2 regions of the Pseudoduganella sp. R-31 genome follow, and region 1 is predicted to be linked to the other one. Evidence: predicted binding sites of a transcription regulator. Region 1 holds the regulator's gene; the other holds the start of a gene.
What was found. Region 1 encodes FNR, which switches genes on or off when oxygen is low (the NO sensors DNR and NnrR bind a similar motif). Its sites were predicted from a motif close to TTGATNNNNATCAA; they were not measured.
Positions count from the first base shown of each region.

Region 1 (5,460 bases):
CGCCTTCATAGACTTTGTCAAAAGTGAAAATTGACATGGATCATGTGCCCGAATTTTTTCCAGCGGCACAATTGCGGTTCGACACTACTGGAGAACCCCATGGATTCCATCGTCTTCGGGCCGGACCTCGCACTGGGCATTCCCGTTCTCGACCAGTCGCACCGCATCGTCTTCGACATGCTCGACGCCATGGAAAGCCTGCCCCGTCCCGCCTTTGACGCAGCCTGCCGCGACCTGGCAGCTGAATTCATGGAACACCTGCGCGAAGAAAACAGCCTGATGGAGCGCATCGCCTACCCGGCTGCCCAGGCCCACCGCGCAGCCCATGGCTACTTGCTGGAAAAGGTCGCCCGCACCCTGCGCCTGCTGAAGGACGACGAGGAAGCCACGGCACGCGACATCATCCGCACGCTGCCGGACTGGCTCGAAGCCCACATCAACACGATGGACCTTGCGCTCGCAGTTGCGGCTTCCCGGTTAGAGTAATAAAGTGCTTGACTTAGAGTGCACTCTAACTTTTACGATCACCCCATGGAATCGCACCTGAGCATTGACGAAGTCGCCAAACGTACCGGCCTCACAGCCTACACCCTCCGCTATTACGAGCGCATCGGGCTGATTGCCCCGGTCAATCGTGCAGCGGGCGGCCGGCGGCGCTATGCGGCCTCGGACCTTGCCTGGATCGAATTCCTGCTGCGTCTGCGAACGACCCATATGCCAATCGGCAAAATGCAGTCATTCGCAAAACTTCGCGGCGCTGGGGACTCGACGGTGCCGGAACGGCGCCGGATGCTGGAAGAGCATATGCAGAACGTGCTCGCCGAAATCGAGGCGATGCAACAATCTGCAGCATCATTGCAGGCCAAGATCGAGTATTACCGCTCCCTGGAGCAGTCCCTGGCGTCGAATCCAACCACCGATGGAGCACATGCCAATGAACACCGAAAGCCGCTACGAGCGCGGGCTCGCAAAACTGCGTGAAGTCGACGGCCAGGCCGGCGACCGCGTCGTGCAAAGCCTGGAAGATATTGCGCCCGATTTCGCCCGCTACCTGATCGAATTCCCCTTTGGCGACATCTATTCGCGCCCGGGGCTTGACCTGAAATCACGCGAGATCGCTGTGGTGGCCGCGCTGACCGCCATGGGCAACGCTGCGCCCCAGCTCAAGGTGCACATCCACGCCGCCCTCAACGTCGGCGTCAGCCGCGAAGAGATCGTGGAGACCATCATGCAGATGGCCGTCTACGCCGGCTTTCCGGCTGCGCTCAACGGCCTGATGGCCGCCAAAGAAGTGTTCGCGCAATAAAAAAGGGGCAGCAAGAGCTGCCCCATACACCCCCTACAGGTGAGAAAACTGGTAAGCCGGTCAGGCGACAGCGAGTTCCTGCGCCATGCCGCCGGACGACATGGCCTCGAGCCTGGCGCGGTCGGTAATGCGCAGATCGCGGTTGCTCAGGACGATCGAGCCATCCTGGCGCAGGCGGGCCAGCTGGCGGCTGACGCTTTCCACGGTCAGGCCCAGGTAGCCGCCGATATCTTCACGCGACATGCGCAACTGGAAGCTGGTCGAAGAGTAGCCGCGCTGGGCGTAACGGCCAGCGAGGTTCAGCAGGAACATGGCCAGCCGCTGTTCGGCGCGCATATGGCTCAGGAACAGCATCACCGACTGCTCGCGCTGGATTTCGCGGCTCATGGTGCGGTGGAACTGCTGCAGCAAGCCGGGAATCTGCATCACCAGCTCTTGCAGGCGGTTGAAGGGGATCTCGCAGACTTCACTGTCCTCCAGCGCCACGGCATTGCAGGAATGCTGGCCATTGCCGATGGCTTCCATGCCCAGCAGGTCGCCGGCCATGTGGAAACCGCCAATCGTCTGTTCGCCGCGCTGGTTCACCTGCACGGTCTTGAAGTGGCCGAAGCGCACGGCATACAGGCTGTGGAAGCTGTCGCCGGTCTTGTACAGCGGCTCGTCGCGGTTCACGCGGCGGCGGCGGGAAATGATCTGGTCAAGGCGAGCAACATCTTCGTCGGCCAGGCCCTGTGGCAAGCAAAGGCGGTTGAAGCTGCACAGCGAGCATTTGGCTGCGACTGGTGCGCAGGATTTGGTGGCGTTTGCAGGGGTGATTGGGATGACCGGGCTCATTTTGCTGCTCCTTGTTTTCGATGGAAGCAGTATCGCGCCCGGCGTCATTTCCCGGTATCAAGCATCCTGTGTAGTTGCTGTAGTGGTTCCCCTACAGCCGCTCAGATCAGCCCGTGCTCGAGGGCATAGCGGGTCAGCTCAGCATTCGTGGACATGCCCATTTTCTCGAGGATGCGGCTGCGATAGGTTGTCACAGTGTTAGGACTGAGATGTAGTTTTTCCCCTATGCGCACCAGGGACTCGCCCTGGGCAATCAGTTTGAAAACTTCCAGTTCGCGGTTGGAGAGCTCTTCGTGGTCGCCGCTCGGGCCGCCGCCGACCAGGGTTGCCAGTTTTTCAAGCAACGCCGGGCTCACGTGCTTGCCGCCCGAGGCAGCCTTGCGCACGGCCTCGATCAGGGTCGCCGTCGGCGCATCCTTGGTCAGGTAGCCGGAGGCGCCCGATTTCAGCGCGCGCACCGCGTAAATTTCCTCGGAATAGGTGCTCAGCACCAGCACCGCCATGCGCGGGCATTCGCTGCGCAGGGTCTTCAACAGGTCCAGGCCATTCTTGCCCGGCATCTTGATGTCCACCAGCGCCACGTCGAAACTGCGCTCGGCCACGCGCTGCATCGCTTCGACGGCGTTGCCGGCCTCGCCCTCCACGCTGATGTCGGGCGCCGTGCCCAGCATGAGGCGCACGCCATTGCGTGCAATCGCATGGTCGTCGACCAGCAAAACGGTGATCTTGTCACCCATTCTTGTCCTCCAAAGGCAGCCGCAGCTGCAGGGTAGTGCCCTGCCCGGCCTTGCCGCTGATATTCAGTTCGCCGGCAAAGCGGCGCGTGCGCTCGTGCATGCCGAACAAGCCCCACGATTCCCGGTCGGACAAGCCGGCACTTTCGATACCCTTGCCATTGTCTTCCACCCGCAGCACCACGTTTTCGCCGTCAATATCCACGATGACGCGCGCCTCGCTCGCTTCGGCATGGCGCACCACGTTGGTCAGCGCTTCCTGCGCGACGCGGAACAACATGGTGCTGCGCTCCGCATCGAGCTCCAGCGCCTGCGCCTCCGGCGTGATATTGCAGGTGCATTGCAAGCCGCTGCGCTGCGCCACCTGTTCCGCATACCATTCCAGCGCAGGCCAGATGCCCAGCTGGTCCAACACGCTTGGACGCAGGTCGGTAATCACGCGGCGCACGGTCTCTATCGCATCTTGCGCCAGCTTGGCCGCATCCTTCAACAGTGGGTCCGATTGCTCGCCGCCGCGCTCGATGGCGACCGAGATATAGGCCTTGATGCCGGTCAGCAGGCCGCCCAGTTCATCATGGATTTCCTGGGCGATGCGGGTGCGTTCGTGTTCCTTCAGTTTTTCCTGGTACGCGGCCAGTTCACGCAGCTCTTTCTGCGACTGCCGCAGCACCTGTTCAGCCAGTTGTTTCTCGTCGATCAGGCGCTGCTCGCGCAGCAGGCGGTCGATGGCGCCCGCCAGGAAGTCGAGGTAGCGGCCGTCGTTGTCCTTCACCAGGTAGTCGCGCGCGCCGCGGCGCATCGCTTCCGCCGCAACGGTGGCACTGTCGGCGCCGGTCAGCATCATCACCGGGATATTTGGCTGGGGTTCGCCGCGGTCTGCCGCGAGACGTGCCAGGAATTCAAGCCCGGTCAGGTCGGGCAAGTGATAATCGAGCAGGATGCAGTCGGGCTCTTCGCGCAAGGCGATATCCAGGCCTTCCTGGCCACTTTCCGCTTCCAGCAATTCGCAGTTGAAGCCCGGCGCCTGCGCAAAGGCGCGGCGGCAGGCGATACGGTCAACGATATCGTCTTCGACGATAAGGACCCTTACCCTGTTCATGGCAGCTCGCTGATCGTCCAGTACAGGTTGATGGAGCGGACCACCTCCACGAACTGGCGGTAGTCCACCGGCTTGGTCATGTAGCCGGCGACACCCAGGTCGAAGCTGCGCATCTTGTCCTGCTGTTCTTCCGACGTGGTCAGGACGATGACCGGGATGCGGCGCAGCAGCGGGTCCTGCTTGACGTTCTGCAGGAACTCGATGCCGTTCATGATCGGCATGTTCAGGTCCAGCAGGATGATGCATGGCTGTTCGTTGCCCGGCTCGCGCAGGTATTCCAGCGCGGCCTCGCCGTTTTCCGTCGCCACGACACGGTTGCTGACATGGACTTCCTTCAGCGCGCGCAGGATGGTCATCACGTCGACCTGGTCGTCCTCCACCAGCAGGATCGGCTTGCTCGTATTATTCATGCGTTATTCTTTCTTTTCTTTGGCAGGGTGAAATAGAAGGTCGTGCCCTTGCCCAGCTCGGACTCCAGCCACACCCTGCCCTGGTACATTTCCACAATTTTTTTCACCAGCGCCAGGCCGACACCCGTGCTTTCAACCCGGTCGCGCGGCGCCAGCGTCTGGAACAGCTGGAAAATCCGTTCAAAATGACGCTCCGCGATGCCGGGGCCGTTGTCGCGAACGTGGAAGCGCCACTGGCTGCCTTCGTCGGCCCAGCCCACTTCGATTTCGCCTTCCGGCTTGTCCATGTACTTGACCGCGTTGGACACCAGGTTGTGGAACAACTGCTGGATGCGGGTCGGTTCGCCGGCAACTGTCGGCATGCCGGGCATCACGGTAACCTTGATATGCGCCGGAACTGCCAGCAGGTCAACCACTTCGGCCACCAGCTGGTCGAGCTGCACCGGCACCACGGCTTCCTTGATGCGGCCCACGCGCGAATACTGCAGGATGCCGTCGATCAGGGCACCCATGCGGTGGACCCGGTTGATCAGGAGCCGCATGTGCTCCTTGCCTTCTTCATTGAACTTGTCGGCGTAATCATGCGCCAGCCAGTCGGCCAGCGAGCCGATGCCGCGCAGCGGCGCTTTCAGGTCGTGCGACACGACGTAGGCAAAGTTGGTCAGTTCTTCGTTGGCGCTGGTGAGCTCCTGCAGCAGTTGCTGCGCCTTTTCTTCGGCGTGCTTGCGCTCGGTGATGTCGCGCACCAGTCCAGTGAACATGCGGCGCCCGCCCAGCCACATTTCCGTGACGGCCAGGTCCATCGGAAAGATGCTGCCGTCGCGGCGCAGGCCCTGCACTTCACGGCCCTTGCCGATGATGCGCTTTTCGCCGGTGGTCATGTAATGCTGCAGGTAGCCGTCGTGCGCTTCGCGGTGCGGCGCCGGCATCAGGATCTTGACGTTGCGGCCCAGGACTTCCGATTCCGGATAGCCGAACATGCGCTCTGCGGCCGGGTTGACCCGTTCGATGATGCCGTGCTCGTCGATCGTGATGATCGCATCGACCGCTGTTTCGAAGATCGCGCGCATGCGCGCT
Region 1 is NZ_CP183986.1:3,618,066-3,623,525, reverse strand. Features, by position in the region: gene ACN9MY_RS16555 (LysR substrate-binding domain-containing protein) at 1-34, shown strand, start outside; gene ACN9MY_RS16550 (bacteriohemerythrin) at 100-486, shown strand; gene ACN9MY_RS16545 (MerR family transcriptional regulator) at 532-981, shown strand; gene ACN9MY_RS16540 (carboxymuconolactone decarboxylase family protein) at 935-1,306, shown strand; gene fnr (fumarate/nitrate reduction transcriptional regulator Fnr) at 1,367-2,140, opposite strand; gene ACN9MY_RS16530 (response regulator) at 2,242-2,877, opposite strand; gene ACN9MY_RS16525 (response regulator) at 2,870-3,973, opposite strand; gene ACN9MY_RS16520 (response regulator) at 3,970-4,383, opposite strand; gene ACN9MY_RS16515 (sensor histidine kinase) at 4,380-5,460, opposite strand, start outside.

Region 2 (5,460 bases), 1.1 Mb from region 1:
CCCGGTGCGGTGAAGTGACCGCCACCAGAACGATCTGGTCCATGGGCTTGAGCGGCCCGACGCGATGAATGACCAGCGCACCATAGATCGGCCAGCGGGCCTTGGCCTGGTCGATAATGGCCTGGATCGACTGCTCGGTCATGCCCGGGTAATGCTCCAGCTCCATTTCGGCAACCGCGGCGTCCTCGTTCAGGTCGCGCACCGTGCCAACGAAACTGACTATAGCGCCAACCTTGGCGTTCCCGGCGCGCAGTTGCGCCACTTCATGCGACAGGTCGAAATCTTCTTCCTGGATCCTTACTTCGCTCATTTACCCTCCGCCCCGGTCTTGCGGAACAGCTGCTCGATGCGGCTGGCAGTACGTGCGTCCACCAGTGCGGGCATGGCACACAAGGCAAGGAACTGGGCGGCGTGGCTGGCCGGCTTCTGGCCGGACTTGAGGGAGGATTGCAACACTTCTACCTGCATTTTCAATCGGTCTTTCGCAAATTCGGCGCCGCTGTCGATGCCGGCCATGATTTCGAGGCGCAGCACTTCGGACAGCAAGCGTTGACGGTTGGTTTCCAGTTGGCCGGCGTAGTCGGAGCGCGCAGCAGCGCCCTCCCCGGCTGCTTTCAGCGCGGCGTCGAAGCGGGCGCGCAAGGTGCGCTCCTGCTCGGCCGGCAGGGCTGCCAGGGCTTGCCAACGATTGTTCCAGTCGGCGCAGTCGATTTCGCCGGCTCCGGCCAGCGCGCTTTCCAGTGCCTGTGCCAGGCGCAGCTTTTCACGCAGGGCGCTGGCTTGTGCCGCGCCGGCGCGCTTGCGGATGGCGTCAGCCTGCGCTTGCAAGGCGCCGACGGCGGCGCGGTAGCGCTGGTCGATCTTCTGCTCGCTGGCGCGCGGCACCACGCCGGAAGCATGCCATGCGGCGGCAGCATCTTTCAGGGCCTTGCCGATGGCCGCCAGGGCGGCCTTGTCGTCGCCTTCGAAGGCCGCCGACTCGAGGCCGGCGCAAATCGCTTCGCGCGCGTGCAAGTGGGCCTTGCGTTCGTGGTCCGCCGCGTGGGCGTGTTCCTTGCGCCTGGCGAAAATCTGGTCGCAGGCGGCACGGAATTTCTGCCACAAAGCCTGCTCGGTCTTGCGCTCCAGCGGCAAGGCGCGGGCATGGCCCTGCCAGGACTCCTGCAGGCGGCGCAAGGTGTCGATGGTGTGGCGGTCCAGCGGATTGAGCTTGCCCACCTCTTCGATCAATTGCTCGCGGCGCGCCACTTCGATCTTGCGCTGCGAATCGAGGGGCGCCATCAGCGCGTCCATCGCCTTGCTGAAGGCCGCGTCCAGCCGTTTCTTGTCCTTGCGGTCGATCGTACCCAGGCGGCTCCAGGCCTGGCGCAGGCGTTGCGTCGACGATGCCAGGGTGCGCCAGTCGTGCGTGTGCGGCAGGTTGCCGGAGGCCGATTCCTCGCGGTCGACCTGGGCGCCGCCCGCGGCCTCCAGTTGCGCGCTGTCCTTGGCGATCAGGGCATTTGCCTCGTCGACCAACTGTTGCGCTTTCGCTGCATTGGCGTGGCGCTCGTCGGCCAGGTGCTTGAAGTGGGCGGCGGCTGGAGCGTATGCGGCGGTGCAGGCGGCGTCGAATTTCTCCCACAAGGACTTGGGCGCGGCCCCGGAGACGCCGTCCAGCGCCTTCCAGCGTTCGCGCATGCTGCCGACCTTCTTGGCCAGCTCGCTCATCCCCAGGCCCTCGGCGGGCAGGCTTTCGACGGCGTGCACCAGCTCTTCACGCGAGACATTGCCGCCCCAGCGCGCCCAGTCGCCCAGGCGCTTGAAGTCGGCCCGCACATGGGCCAGGCGCTCGGCCTGGGCTGCCGACAGGCGGCCGGTCTTGCTTTCCTTCAGGGTTTTATCGTGCTCTGCGGCAATGTGGAGCTGGCCTTGCGCCAGTGCGGTTTCCATCGCTTCGACCAGGTCCATGAACTGGCGGTTGGCTTCCTGCTCGGCGGGCGATGGCTTGTGTTTTTCCTTTGGTGGGCGCGGCGGGCGGGCGGCCAGCGCATCGTGGCCGTCGGCGTGCGTGACGGCGTCGCCATGCGGCGGCGCCGGCGGCGCGCTGGCGCCAGGCGCCGGAGCGGCATCGTCCACTGCGCTTGCTGCGGCGCCCTTGGCGGGGACGCGTTCGGCCTCGGCGGCCTCGGCGGCCACTGCTGCCGCTGGCGCGGCGGCGGGCGGTGCGGCCGGCTGCTGCGCGGCGCGTTCCGCAGCCAGGGCAGCATCGAAATCGTTCAGCAGGTGGCGCGGCAGAGATCCGCGCTCGGGCGAGGCCAGGTGTGCCGCATGTTCGCTGGCCAGGCGCTCCAGTTCGACGGGATCGGGATGCTTGCGCAAGGCTGCCAGCGCATCAATCATCGCGCGCTGCAGGGAGACCTGTGCTTCGAGGCGTTCGCCCAGCGCATCGCGGATATGGGTAAATTCAGCCGCAGCGGACGGCGCGGCATCGACCACCTTCCATTGACGGTCCAGGTCAGCCACCAGATTGGGCGTCAACTTTTCATCAGCCAACAAGCGCTGCGCCAGAGCAATACAGGCCTGCGCCTGCTTCTGTTCGGCCTGCACATGGCGGATGGCGTCCAGGCGTCCTTGCACCAGCTTGGCCACCCGGCGGTCCGAGTTGCGCACCGCCTGCTGCACTTTCTCCAGCGCCGCCTGCGAGACGACGTGTTCGGCTGCCGCCAGCCGCACGTCGGCAAATTCACTGTTCAGGATGAGCTCGACCGCAGCAGCCTCGTCGCCCGCAAGGTTGCGGGCCAGCTCGGCTTGCGCCGCGCGGCGTTCTGCGGGAGTGCCGAGCGGCGCCTGCGACCCGCCCGGGCTCGGCTGGCCGGCAACGCTGGCCTGGCTGGCCTGCTGCTTGAAAAGGAACTCAAACATAGTTGTGCTATGAATGGATCAAAACCACCATCATAGCGCAGCGCCGCCCGGCAGGGGCGGCGAATGCAGGCATGGCGTGTTCAGGCCGTGTCCGCAGCGGCGCGATGGGCCAAACGCGTGCGCCGGTGGTAGCGCAGCTTCGGCACAGGAACCACGAGCTCGTCTTCGCTGCGCAGGGAGGCACGCACCTGCTTGGCTTCCAACAAGGCTTTCCTGTCTTTTTCGGCGGAGGCCGGCACGCGGCGCGCTTCCACCACTTGAGCATCATGGGCCAGGAATTTGTTCGCGATATCGAACCAGGCTTCGCCGCCAATGGTGGCGCGGGCAATCGCAAACAGTTCCTTTTCCTCTTTCTCCAGGCGCTGCAACAGCACCGTGCAGAAAGTCTCGATCGATTCGCAGATCTCCGTCACTTGCTGTTCGCTGTACTCCACCGCCGAGTCGAGTTCAGCCTGCAACCGCCGGATCACCGACAAGGCAGACTGGTTCAGCCGGCTCAGCTCGTCGAGCAGCTGGTTGGCCTGTTCCGTCGCATTTTGCAGGGCCGGAATCAGGTACAGCTCGATCTTGCGCCAATGGCAGGCCTGGTACAGGCGCTCCAGGGTTTCGCAAGCATATTCAAGCTGGGAGAGCGTCAGGCGCTGTTGCCGCAACAGCGTCGATTGCACGTATTTTTGAAACGACAGCAGGCTAAGGCGCACGTTAGCCTGTTCAACGGAAAGCGCAACTAATGTATATGTGGCCGTTAACATTCTTGCTCCCAAATATCGCTACGCGGAAACGGAAGTACAAGTGTAAATTAGCCCGACAGGTTCACTTTGACGTACATCAAGGTAACGCCATTCGCCCTCCACAATTTAGGAGGTTTTCAAATCCAGCGCAAGGCGAAGATCAACCATACCAGCTTCTCGCGACGCCGTCACTGTTCCGCCAAATCTTCGCATCAGTTGTTGCATTCCGATATTCTCCGACAGGGCTTCGCCCGTGATTTCGCGCGTTCCGCGGCTGCGGAAATAGTCAAACAATTTCTGGAACAGGATATTTCCCAATCCTTTGCCTTTCAGATCGGAACGCACGATGATCGCGAACTCCGCTTTCTGGTTGTCCGGGTCGGCTACCGCGCGCACCACGCCCAGCGTCTCCGGCTGGCCATCGGCGCCGGTGCGGGTGGCAATGAAGGCCATGGCGCGGTCGTAGTCGATCTGGGTCAGGCGCGCAAGCTGGGTCGGCGGCAATTCCTTCATCGCCGAGAAAAAGCGCAGGCGCACATCGTCGGGGTCGAGCTGGCTGAAAAAGCGCACGTGGGCCGGGGCATCTTCCGGCCGGATCGGGCGCAGCAACAGGGCGGCGCCCTGCCACTGGATTTCCTGCTCCAGCTCTTGCGGATAGGGGCGGATCGCCATGCTGCTTTCGGCGCGGCGCGGGCCCAGCGCGGCCCGTGCGGCATGCACCTGCAGCACGCCGTCCACCACGGTGACTGGGTCGATTTCCAGCGCGGCGATTTCGCCGATGTCGGCCACCAGTTCGGCCACATGCACCAGCGCGCTGCACAGGATTTCGCGTTCGTCGACCAGGGCGCGGCCGACGCCCGTACGCCGCAGCATGTCGCGCGCCAGCACGGTATTCAAGGGCGGCAGGCCGACGGCGCGGTCGTCCACCACGCGCCCGGCGCTGCCGCCCAGGCCAACGCTGATGGCGGGCCCGAAGACAGGGTCGACCTGCATGGCGATGCGCAGCTGCTGCACATTGCCGCCGGCCGGCTCGCTTGCCAGCGGCAGGCCGTAGGCCGCCAGAACGGCGGCCAGGTCGGCGCGCGCCAGCTCGGCCTGGCCGGCGGCGCGCGCCGCTTCCACCAGGTTGCGCGCCGCCTGCCGCTCCGGCACCGAATGCGCGGGCACCTGGGCCGGAACCTCGATCAGCAAGGCCTGGTTGCGCGAATACTGCACCACCTGGCTGTAGGCGCGCACGGCTTTTTCGGGCGTGTCGTAGGTCGGCAGGCCGGCATCGGCGAAGACCTGCCGCGCGCCGGCCACCGAGGCGCCGCCCAGCCAGCAGGAGAGCACGCTGCGGCCGCTCTGGCGCAGCAAGGGCGCCAAGGCCTGCGCCACGCCGGTGCTGGCTGCGGCCGACGATGGCGCGTGCACCACCAGCAATGCATCGGCGCCCGGGTCGGCCAGCAAGGCGCTGGCTACGGCGGCATGGCGTTCGGCACTGGCTTCGCCGCCGATGTCGATCGGGTTGGCCAGCAGCAGCCCGGGCGGCAGCTCGTTGCGCAGGCGCTTGCCGGTATCGGGCGAGAATTGCGCCAGCTTGCCGTGCACGTATTGCAGCGCGTCGGCGGCAAGCTTGCCGGTGCCGCTGCCGTTGCTCATGATGGCCAGGCGCGTGCCGCGCGTGGGCCTTGCGCGCGCCACCGTTTCGACCGCGTCGAACAGGTCGGCCGAGGAATACACGCGCAGCATGCCGGCGCGGCGGATCACGGCGTCGTACACCTTGTCGTCGCCGCTACGGCCGGCCTTCAGCACCACGACCGGCTTGCCGCGCGCCGCCAGCCTG
Region 2 is NZ_CP183986.1:4,713,998-4,719,457, forward strand. Features, by position in the region: gene ACN9MY_RS21215 (molybdenum cofactor biosynthesis protein MoaE) at 1-310, opposite strand, end outside; gene ACN9MY_RS21220 (DUF349 domain-containing protein) at 307-2,904, opposite strand; gene ACN9MY_RS21225 (hemerythrin domain-containing protein) at 2,985-3,656, opposite strand; gene ACN9MY_RS21230 (bifunctional acetate--CoA ligase family protein/GNAT family N-acetyltransferase) at 3,762-5,460, opposite strand, start outside.
Region 2: a site for FNR is predicted at 3,723-3,736, ahead of ACN9MY_RS21225 (hemerythrin domain-containing protein). Genes of this name have one in related genera too.